DNA from 2 places in the Bradyrhizobium sp. 192 genome. Region 1 is predicted to be linked to the other one. Evidence: riboswitches for the same ligand, from Rfam matches in the RefSeq annotation. Region 1 holds a riboswitch; the other holds the start of a gene.
What was found. Region 1 has a riboswitch for cobalamin ahead of IVB24_RS20670 (TonB-dependent receptor). Riboswitches for the same ligand answer to the same signal wherever they lie in the genome.
Positions count from the first base shown of each region.

Region 2: it holds a riboswitch for cobalamin, as region 1 does, so the genes downstream of both, IVB24_RS17410 (DUF1636 domain-containing protein) here and IVB24_RS20670 (TonB-dependent receptor) in region 1, are expected to answer to the same signal.

Region 1 is NZ_CP064690.1:4,535,521-4,541,087, reverse strand. Features, by position in the region: gene IVB24_RS20670 (TonB-dependent receptor) at 1-1,802, opposite strand, end outside; cobalamin riboswitch at 1,916-2,131, opposite strand; gene IVB24_RS20665 (response regulator) at 2,160-2,597, opposite strand; gene IVB24_RS20660 (ATP-binding protein) at 2,594-5,567, opposite strand, start outside.
Region 2 is NZ_CP064690.1:3,837,031-3,842,597, forward strand. Features, by position in the region: gene IVB24_RS17400 (cobyric acid synthase) at 1-1,131, opposite strand, end outside; gene cobO (cob(I)yrinic acid a,c-diamide adenosyltransferase) at 1,353-1,988, opposite strand; cobalamin riboswitch at 2,029-2,246, shown strand; gene IVB24_RS17410 (DUF1636 domain-containing protein) at 2,340-2,714, shown strand; gene cobW (cobalamin biosynthesis protein CobW) at 2,711-3,760, shown strand; gene cobN (cobaltochelatase subunit CobN) at 3,760-5,567, shown strand, end outside.

The sequences.
Region 1 (5,567 bases):
GAACCGTAGCGCCGGGTCGGATCGAGATTGGTGTTGTAGAACAGGACCGGGCTGAAATGGACCTCGTTGGTGAGATCCATCAGATAAACACTGCTCTGCAGCTGCAACCCGCCGCCCTTGATGCGCAGCCCGCCCTCGATGTCCTGAGAGGTCTGGGTCTTGAGCTGGAAGGTTTGCGGAATTGAAGCGAAGGTCAGCGGGTCGAAGGACGGCCCCGAGGACAGACGCTCGTCGACGTCGGGCGTGCGGAAGGCGCGCGCGGCGCGGCCGAACAGCGAGACCACGTCATTGAGGCGATGCTCGGCCCCGAGATGCAGCGCATATTGGGTCTCGCTGCTCGTCAGCGGCAGCGCGCCGATGTCGGCGTTGAACGGCGCGGCCGGATCGAAATTGTCGCGTGCCGCAAGTCCGATGGTCTGCACCCGCGCGCCGTAGGAGACGTCGGTGGTGGGCGTTATCCCCAAATTGTGCTGGAAATAACCCGCGACCGTCTGCTGCCTGAGGTCGTAATTGTGCCAGGCCGCGAGCCCCTGCCCGGCGCCGCGGTTCTGCTCAAAGCTGGCATCGTAATAGTCGATGCCGGTCAGGAGCTGCGACGGCATGCCGAGCAGCAGGCTCTTCACGCTGAGCCGCGGCGTGATCGACCAATTCGTCAGATGGGAGCCAACATAGGTCGACGTGAAGAAGGCAGGAACCGGCGCCGGGCTGGAGAAGAACGCGCTCTGCTGCTTCTTGTCACGCACGCCGCCATCGACGATGAGATCGACGCCGTTGACCAGGGTCCTGGTAAAGCCCGCAGTCGCGCTGAAACCCTGCTGGTTGGCGTAGTTGAACGGCGTGCTGGTAGCTCGCCGGTTGGCCCTGAGCTCGTCGAGGCCGATGGAGGGATCGACCGTGCGGCCGCCCGGCAGTCGCAGCTCCTGATTGTCACCGGTGACGGTGAGAAACGCAGTCAGGCCTGGCGTCGTGTAGTTGAGACTGCCGACGCCGTTCTGCTGGGAATAGCGATTGTTGTCGCGATAGCCGTCGGTCCTGACCGTATTGCCATGGAACGAGATCGACCACAGGCCGGAATTGAGCGAGGTCGAGACATTGCCGAGCCTGGTGTTGAACGAGCCGAAGCCGGCCTCGATGCGTGCGCTCACGGGCGGTCCGCCGACGCCATTTTTGGTGATGATGTTGATCACGCCGCCGACCGCATTGTCGCCGTAGAGCACCGCACTGGAATTGCCACGCGTGACCTCGATGCGCTCGATGGAATTGAGCGGGATGGTGGAGAGGTCCACCTGTGCCATGTCGACGTCGTTCAGCCGCCTGCCATTGACCAGCACCAGCGTGTTGGCGGTGGCGAAGGCGCCGAAGCCGCGCAGGTCCACGCCGGTCTTGGCAGCGATCGGGCCGCCGTAGAACGTCGTGATCTGGGCGCCGGGAACTTGCGTCGCGATGATCTCGGCAAGCGTCTGCGATGGCGAATGCGCGATATCCGCGGCCGTGACGACGGTCGTGGCGGCCCCGACGATGCCGCCGTTGCCGGCGGCAGCGTCACCGCCGGAGCCGGATGAGCCAGCGCCATTTCTTGGCGGCGCGACATCCGCGATTGTCTTGCGCCGCGTCGCCTCGCCGTCACCGGTTGCCCTCGCGCGCGTGCGGTTCTGATCGGAGGGCTGGGTCACCTCGATCGATGGCAGCTGCTCGGCCAGGACCCGCTGGGCAAAGGCGGGAGACAGATCGAACGAATGGAAGGAAACCGATGCGAGCAGGCCGGCGGCAAGGCGCCTGGCGGCAGAGAAGACACGGGACACAATTGTAACCTCGGTATGACGTCAGTGGCACGTCACAGCGAACGAGGTTTCACGGCAGAGCCATGGATTGCTCCGGTGAAGCCGATGCCTGTACTCCCCGACCGACATCTTCGCGTGTGACCACGGCTGACGGCAGGTCTCCTGGCTCGCGGGTCGTTACCTTGCGTCGCCTTCCCAGGACCGAGTTTCCCAGTGGCATGAGACGAAAGATTCACCGCTTACAGTTGCGGGGGCAGCCGTGGCGTTGAGACAAATCCTTAGCGTTGGGACGTCCCGCACCACATTCCCTTTTGATCTCCGTGAGGAGAACCGTCACCGGTCATTTAGGGGCCAACGCCTTGGCGAGTCAATCGACGGCTACGCCAGGGAACAGCTCTGCGTGGCCGGAAGCTCGCCAGGGGGAGCGGGTTCGTTCCGCTCCCCCTGCGCCGCCAGAGCCTGGCGGAGCGCGGTCTCCAGGTCCTGTTGCTGAAACGGCTTCTGCAGGATCGGAACGTGGCGGAAGTCCGCAAGCAGGCTCGCAGGACCGTACCCGGTGGCGAACACGTAAGGTATGCCGCGTTCTGCGATACAGCGCGCGACCTCGAAAGTCTGCCGCCCGTTGAGATTGACGTCGAGGACAGCAACGTCATACGAGAGCGCAGCCGCCTTCTCGAGCGCGTCATCGACGCGCGAGGCCATGCCCGCGATCTCGCAACCGGCATCGACAACGGAATCCTCGAGCAGCATCATCACCAGCGACTCGTCTTCGACGACGAAGACCCGCTGGCCAGCCAGATCGGTTTCAGGTTTCATGAGGGCCTCCCGACAGCCATCGTTGCGATATCGAATCCGCCCAGGCTGGCGCGGATTTCATGCAGCGGCGCGCGAATGACGCAAACGACGCCTTCAGGCGCGAAGCGCAGATCGACATCGGCGCCGCCGAATTCGTGGGGCAGCCCCTGCTGAATCAGGCGGGTGCCGAACCCGCGCCGCGACGGCGGGGCCACGGCGGGACCGCCCAGCTCGGTCCAGCACAGCTCGAAGCGATCGTCGACCTTCCAGGCGAGGTCGACGGTTCCCGAACCGTTCGACAGGGCACCATGCTTGACGGCGTTGGTCGCGAGCTCGTGCAACGCCATCGAGATGGCCAGTGCAGCCGAAGGCCGCATGCGCAGATCGGGCCCGCCGAAATTGAGCCTCGCACTCTCCGGCTCGGCATGCGCGGCGAGAGCCTCGGTCACGACCTCTCTCAGTTCCGCGGACTCCCAATTTTCCCTGACGAGCACATCGTGTGCCTTCGACAAGGCGATCAATCGTGCATCGAACGCCTTGCGCCCCTCCGCCAGGCTGGATGCGTTGCGCAAGGTCTGGAGCGCGAACGACTGCACTGTCGTCAGCGTGTTCTTGACGCGGTGATTGAGCTCGTTGACCAGCAGTTCGCGATGGCGCTCCTGCCGCTTGCGCTCGGTGATGTCGATGGCCGCGCAGACGGCGCCCTGGAACACACCGGCGGCGTCGACGATCGGAGACGCCTGGAAGATCGCGGTGACCGAGGAGCCGTCTTCGAAGCAGAGTTCGAGTTCCTCGCCTGCGACTTCCTCGCCGCGGGCCGCGCGCTGCAGCGGCAGTTCGGACGTCTCGACCTGGACGCGATTGCGAAGGACGCGGCAGGCCGGACGTTCGCCCTCGGGCGCCGACAGCGACATGTTGGTATCGGGCCGGACCCGCAATAGCCGCGCTCCATAGGCATTGCCGAAAACCCGCTTCGCCTCGCGGTCGTGGGTGAACCAGACCGCGGTCGGCACCGTGCTGACGACAGCCTCCAGTCGCGCGGCCTGGCGGCGCTGGATCTCCTCGGCATCCCTGCGAATGCGCGCCAGCTGCAAATTGGCGCGCACCCGCGCCAACAATTCGCGCGCCGAGAACGGCTTGTTGACGTAGTCATCGGCGCCGGCCTCCAGCCCCTCGACGCGGGCCTCTTCGCCGGCGCGCGCCGACAACAGGATGACGGGCGATCCACGCAGATTGTCGTCGCGGCGCAATGCGCCAAGCAGCCCGATGCCGTCGAGGCGCGGCATCATGACGTCGGACAGGATGAGGTCGGGCCGATGGTGCCTCGCGGCGTCCAGCGCGCCCTGCCCGTCGGCGAAGGCCTCCACCCTGTAGCCTTGGGCTTCGAGCAGACGCTTGACATAGTTGCGCAGGTCGGTGTTGTCATCCGCAAGGATGATGCGCTCGCCGCTGCCACGTGTGGAGGCGTCCGGCGTCTCGCTCGTGCTCTCCAGCGTGAGATCACCGCGCAGATCCGTGGCGCCCTCATCCTGCGGCAGCCAGCGCAGCGCCTCCTGGACATAGGCTTCGACTCCGCTTCCGGTCGTCAGCGTCGTCGCAAGGCGGTCGGCAACACGTTCTGCCGGCAGATGAGCCGATCCGAACGGGATCGTAACAGTGAAAGCGCTGCCGCGGCCGAATTCGCTCGCCACCGTGATGGCGCCGCCGTGCTGCTTGATCAGCTCGTGCACCAGCGCGAGCCCGATACCGCTGCCCTCGAACGTGCGTCCCTTCGCTCCCTCGATGCGATGAAAGCGCTCGAACAGATGCGGCAGTTCGTCCGGGGGAATCCCCGTGCCGGTGTCACGCACGCGCAATTCGGCGGACTTGCCGTCGGCGCTGGTGCCCATCTCGACCGCGATCTCGCCCTCGAAGGTGAACTTGAACGCGTTGGACATCAGGTTGAGGACGATCTTCTCCCACATCTCGCGATCGACATGGACGTCGTGCGGCAGCGCCGGACAGGCGATGATCAGGCGCAAGCCGGCCCGATCGGTCGCCGAACGGAAGTTCGAGGCGAGTTCGGCGGTGAACGCGGCAAGATCGGTCGGAACGAAGCTCGCCCGCACCCGCCCCGCCTCGATGCGGGAGAAGTCGAGCAGGCTGTTCACCAGCCGCAGCAGGCGGAGCGAATTGCGATGCGCAACGTCGAGCCGCTCGCGCTGCACCTCAGGCAGCGACGTCAGCGAGGTATCGTTGAGCGCGTCCTCGATCGGTCCCAGCATCAGGGTCAGCGGGGTGCGGAACTCGTGGCTGATGTTGGAGAAGAACGTCGTCTTGGCGCGGTCGATCTCAGCCAGCGCCTCGGCACGTCGACGCTCCTCCTCGTAGGCCTGCGCATTGGCCAGGCTGGCGCCGATCTCGCCGGCCGCAAGTTCGAGAAAATTGCGATAGTCGTCGTCGAACAGCCGAAATGGATTGAGGCCGGCGACCAGCACCCCTTTGCGGGCCGTCTCGCCGCGGGCCGGGATGGGGATCACAGCCGCCTGCCGCGGCGGCACGTCCCATGTGCCGCGCGGACATTCGGCCCCGAAGCGCGCGGCGAGATGGGAGACCACCTGCGGCTTCTGTTCGCGAATGACCTCGGCAAGCGGCCAGAGCGCCGGCCCCTCCAACGGGAGCTGCGCCAGCGCCGCGGGATGGTCAGCATCGATACCGCACCTGCCCACCAGCGCGATCTCGCGCCCCTCGGGCTCGACCAGATAGATCAGCGCGAACGGCACGTCGCGCGTGTCCGTCGCGAGCGCAAGGCTGGAGCGGCGGCAAGCCTCCTGAAGGCTACGCGTTTCGGCGGTCGTGGCCGCAAGCTCGCGCAGCAGCGCAAGCTGCCGGTCACCGATGACACGGCGCGTGTCGTCGGTATTGGCGCAGATGATGCCACCGACCAGACCGTCATCATCGGGAATCGGACTGTAGGAGAAGGTGTAATAGGTCTCCTCCGGATAGCCGCTC
Region 2 (5,567 bases), 700 kb from region 1:
GGCCGCGACCCGTGTCAGGGTCTTCTGCGGGCTCATCACCGTCCCTACATCCAGCAACCCGAGCCCCGCCGTGTCGCCGGCGGGCCCTTCGATGCCTTCGGGGTCGGCGACGCTGCGGCCCAGCATCTGATAGCCGCCGCAGAGGCCGAGCACGTGGCCACCCCTGCGGTGATGTGCGAGCAGGTCGATGTCCCAGCCCTGCGCGCGCAGGAAGGCAAGATCGCCGCGGGTGGATTTGGAGCCGGGGATGATCACCAGGCGTACATCGCCCGGGATCGCTTGGCCCGGGCGCACCATGACGAGGTCGACGCCAGGTTCGAGCTTGAGCGGATCGAGATCGTCGAAATTGGCGATCCGCGACAGCGCGAGGCAAGCAATCTTGCATTGGCCCGGCTTGCGCGCGTCGCTCAGGCCGAGCGCGTCTTCAGCTGGCAGTTCGCCCGCGCGCGCAAACCACGGCAGCACACCGAAGCCTCGCCATACGGTCTTTTGCGCGATCAGCTGGTAGCCGTCGTCGAACAGTGTGGGATCGCCGCGGAACTTGTTGATGACAAAGCCCTGGATCATCGCGGCATCGTCGGGTTCGATCACAGTCTTGATGCCGACGAGCTGAGCGATGACGCCGCCGCGGTCGATGTCGCCGACCAGTACGACCGGTACATCCGCCTTGCGCGCAAAGCCCATGTTGGCGATGTCGGACTTGCGCAAATTGACCTCGGCCGGGCTGCCGGCGCCCTCGACCAGCACGAGGTCGGCTCGCGCCTTCAGCCGCTCAAAGCTCTCCAGCACGGCGGCCATCAATGACGGCTTCATCGCCGCGTAGTCGCGTGCCCGCGCGGTCGCGATGCGCTTGCCCTGGACGATCACCTGTGCGCCGACATCGGTCTCGGGCTTCAGCAGCACCGGATTCATGTCGGTGTGCGGCTCGACGCCGGCGGCAAGCGCCTGCAGCGCCTGGGCGCGGCCGATCTCGCCGCCGTCGATAGTGACGGCTGCGTTGTTCGACATGTTCTGCGGCTTGAAGGGGAGCACGCGCAGGCCGCGCCGCGTGAAGGCCCGCGCAAGGCCGGCGACGATGAGCGATTTGCCCACGTCCGAGCCGGCCCCCTGGATCATCAATGCGCGTGCCATCGTCGCCTTCTAAAGCGGAATGGGATTGAGTTGAATCAAGCGGCTACGCGCTTGGTGCACCTCTCCCGCTTGCGGGAGAGGTCGGCGCGACGCGCCGGGTGAGGGCTTTCTCCTCTTGGGGGTTCTCGATTGCGGAGACACCCTCTCCCCAGCCCTCCCCCGCAAGCGGGGGAGGGAGCACGCTTCCCTCGGCGCAGCATTTGAATTCAATCTCATCGGCTTCAGAACTCGACGCCGGCCTGCGCCTTGATGCCGGAGCGGAAGGGGTGCTTGACCAGCGTCATCTCGGTGACGAGATCGGCGATCTCGATCAGCTCGTCCTTGGCGTTACGCCCGGTGAGGACGACATGCGTCATCTCAGGCTTCTGCGTCGTCAGGAATTCGACCACTTCGGCGATATCGAGATAATCGTAGCGCAGCGCGATGTTGATCTCGTCGAGCACGACCATCCGCAAGCTCGCATCGCGGATCAGTTCCTTGGCCTTTTCCCAGCCGGCGCGCGCGGCGGCGATGTCACGGGTGCGGTCCTGGGTCTCCCAAGTGAAACCTTCACCCATCGCGTGGAACTGGCAGAGGTCGCCGAAATGGCCGGTGAGCAGGCGCCGCTCGCCGGTGTCCCAAGCGCCCTTGATGAACTGCACGACCGCGCAGGGAAAGCCATGGGCGACGCAGCGAACGATCATGCCGAAGGCCGAGGACGACTTGCCCTTGCCGGCGCCGGTGTGGACGATGATGAGGCCCTTTTCGCCGCTCTTGGTGGCCATGATCCTGTCGCGGGCGGCCTTCTTCTTCGCCATTTTCGTGGCGTGGCGGGCGTCGGTTTCCTCGGCCGTTTTCGTATCCGGTTCAGGCGTCATCGGTCCCGGTCCTTCGGCTTGACAAGTGGCGGCCACCGGCAAATGGTGACCCGGTGTTGGTTCCTGTCCTATGACAGGCGAAGAGGGAATGCGATAGGGTCCGAATCGGCAAGATTTGGCTCCAAAATGCAGCCGCCCCCGCGACCGTGACCGGAGAGATGCCCGATGCCACTGATCCCCTGGGATCGGGAAGGCGGGGATCGAAGGGGAAACCCTGCTCCGCAAGCCGGGAGACCTGCCAGCGCGGACGATTTTTGGACCGGCGGACGGGGTGTTCCGCGACGGGGAAGCGGGCCTTCGGAAGAATGGTCCGTGTGCCTCATCGCCTCCGCCGTTTAATCTGGAAGAGCGATGACCGTCACACTTCACGTTTGCATCACCTGCCGCGCCGGCGAGACGCTGGGCGAGGGCGAGACCACGCCCGGCAAGCGCCTGCATGGCGCGATCCTCGAGGCCGGCGTGCCCGAGGGCGTCCATGTGGTTCCCGTCGAGTGCTTGTCGGCCTGCAATCAGGGCTGCTCGGTCGCATTGAGCGCGCCGGGCCGGTGGTCTTACGTCTATGGCCGCCTCTCAGACGCCAATGCGAAGGACGTGGTCGCGGGCGCTGCGGCCTATGCCGCCGCTCCCGACGGGCTCGTGCCGTGGCGCAGCCGACCGGAAATCTTCCGCAAGCAGTCGCTTGCCCGCATTCCCCCTGTTGCCGTCGTGCCGGAGGCCGCCGAATGAGCTCGCTCGCAAAAGTCCCGGTGACTGTGGTCACCGGTTTCCTCGGCTCTGGCAAGACGACGCTGATCCAGCATCTGCTCAGCAATGCCAACGGAAAGAAGCTCGCGGTGCTCGTCAACGAGTTCGGCAGCGAGGGCGTCGATGGCGAGATACTGAAGTCCTGCGCCGACGCGAACTGCCCGGAGGAGAACATCATCGAGCTCGCGAATGGCTGCATCTGCTGCACCGTCGCCGACGATTTCATTCCGACCATGGAGAAACTGCTGGCGCGGCCGGTGCGGCCCGATCACATCCTGATCGAGACATCGGGCCTGGCGCTGCCCAAGCCGTTGCTGAAGGCGTTCGACTGGCCGGAGATCCGCTCGCGCATCACGGTCGACGGCGTGATCGCGCTCGCCGATGCCGAGGCTGTCGCCGCTGGTCGCTTTGCGCCGGATCCGATTGCTGTCGAAGCGCAGCGCGCGGCCGATGAAAGTCTCGATCACGAGACGCCACTGTCGGAAGTGTTCGAGGACCAGATCGCCTGTGCGGATATCGTGCTGCTGACCAAGGCCGATCTTGCGGGGGCGGCCGGCATCGAAGCAGCCAAGGCGGCGATCACCGCCGAGATGCCGCGACGTGTGCCGATGCTGGCGATCACCGACGGCGCGATCGATGCGCGTGTCATCCTCGGCCTCGGTGCTGCAGCAGAGAATGATCTCGCCGCGCGCCCCTCGCATCATGACGGCGAGGAGGAGCACGAGCATGATGATTTCAACTCTGTGGTGATCGATCTTCCAGAGGTGACCGACGTCGATGCGCTGGTCGCATCCGTCCAGCGTCTGGCGCGCGAGCAGAACGTGCTGCGCGCCAAGGGCTATATCGCGGTTGCGGGCAAGCCGATGCGGTTGCTGTTGCAAGCGGTCGGCGAGCGCGTGCGCCACCAGTTCGACAAGCCATGGGGGGCGGGCATCAGGCAGTCGAAGCTGGTGGTGATCGGCGAGCACGGTGATATCGACGAGGCCGCGATCAAGGCAGGACTTGGTCTTTCAGGATCTGGCATCTGATGCATGTCGTTTTCCGCGAGAGCCGCGGTCTCGAGGAGACCGCGACGCCAAGGGACATCGGCCAGGACCCGGCCGATCTCGTGGTGCTCTCGTATTCGGATTCCGACCTTGCGGCGTTCGCGGCCGGTTGGCGGCGCGGCCGCGACAGCCTGCCGACGCTGCGGCTCGCTAATCTCGCGGAATTGCGTCATCCGCTATCGGTCGACACCTATATCGAGCGCACGCTGTCGCAGGCGCGCGGCATTCTGGTTCGCCTGATCGGCGGCGAGTCCTATTGGTCCTATGGCCTTGCGGTCCTGCAGCAGCTCGCCAAGGATCGCAAGATCGTGCTGGCCGTACTGCCGGCCGACGGCCGCGACGACACGCGGCTCGATGCGTATTCGACGCTGCCGGTCTCGACGCTGCGCCGGCTGAAGGTGCTCTGCGACACCGGTGGCCCGGTGGCTGCGCAAGCGGCGATTGCGCAGCTTGCGCTGGCCTCGGGCCTCTATGCAGGGCCCGTCATCGGCGAGACGACCGTGCCTGAGATGGGCTTTTACGATCCGGCGCGCGGCGGCGTTGCTGCGCCGGTGGGCGGTGACGGCAAGGCGCGGGCGCTGGTGACATTCTATCGCTCCTACCTCACAGCCGCGGATACCAGCCCGGTCGATGCGCTGATTGCTGCGCTGCGTGAGGAGGGATTTGATGCCTGCGGCGCGTTCGTCACCTCGTTGAAGGCTCCAGGTGTCGCCGACTGGTTGCGGGCGCATCTCGCGCAAAATCCTCCGGCCGCAATCGTCAATGCGACGGCGTTCTCAGCCCTTGGTGACGATGGTACGACGCCGTTCGACGCCGCGTCATGTCCCGTGTTCCAGGTCGCGCTCTCGTCGACCCGGCGCGAAGACTGGGTGGAGTCCTTGCGCGGCCTGTCGCCCGGCGATCTCGCGATGCATGTGGTGCTGCCCGAGGTCGACGGCCGGCTGTTCGCGGGCGTGGTGAGTTTCAAATCGGCCGCGCAGCGCGATCCCGATCTGCAATTTTCGCATCTTGCGCACGGGCCGGATGAAGAGCGCGTGAAGGCCATCGCCGCCCGTGTCGCGGCCTGGCAACGGCTCGCCGAGACGTCGGCTGCCGACAAGAGGCTGGCGATCGTGCTCTCGAACTATCCGGGGCGACCGCACCAGATCGCGCACGCCGTCGGCCTCGATGCGCTGGCTTCGGTCGAAGCCCTGGTGTCCGATCTGGCGGCGGCCGGCTACGATGTCACGCCGGTCCACGCACTTGGCGAGACGCTGCTGAAGCAGGGCTTGACCTGGAACGTCGCAGACTATCGCGTTGCGCTCGCGCGCCTGCCACAAGCATTGCAGGACGATCTCGCGCAAGCCTGGGGTACGCCGGAGAGTGATCCGTGTTGCCGCAATGGTGAGTTCCACTTCGCGGCTATCGCGTGCGGCCGGTCGATCATCGCGGTCCAGCCGGAGCGTGGCGATGCCGCCGCGCGCGATGGCGGCTATCACGATCTCACCCGCACCCCGCGGCACGGCTATGTCGCGTTCTATCTCTGGCTCCGAGAGCAGGCCTGTGATGTCGTCGTGCACATGGGCGCACACGGCACGCTGGAATGGCTGCCCGGCAAGTCCGTCGCGCTGTCTTCCACGTGCTGGCCGGAAGCCCTGATCGGCGATCTGCCCGTCATCTATCCCTTCATCGTCAACGATCCCGGCGAGGCCGCGCAGGCCAAGCGGCGCTTAGCGGCCGTCACCATCGGTCATCTGCCGCCCACGCTCGCGAAATCTGCCATGCCCGAGGGATTGCGGCGGCTCGAACG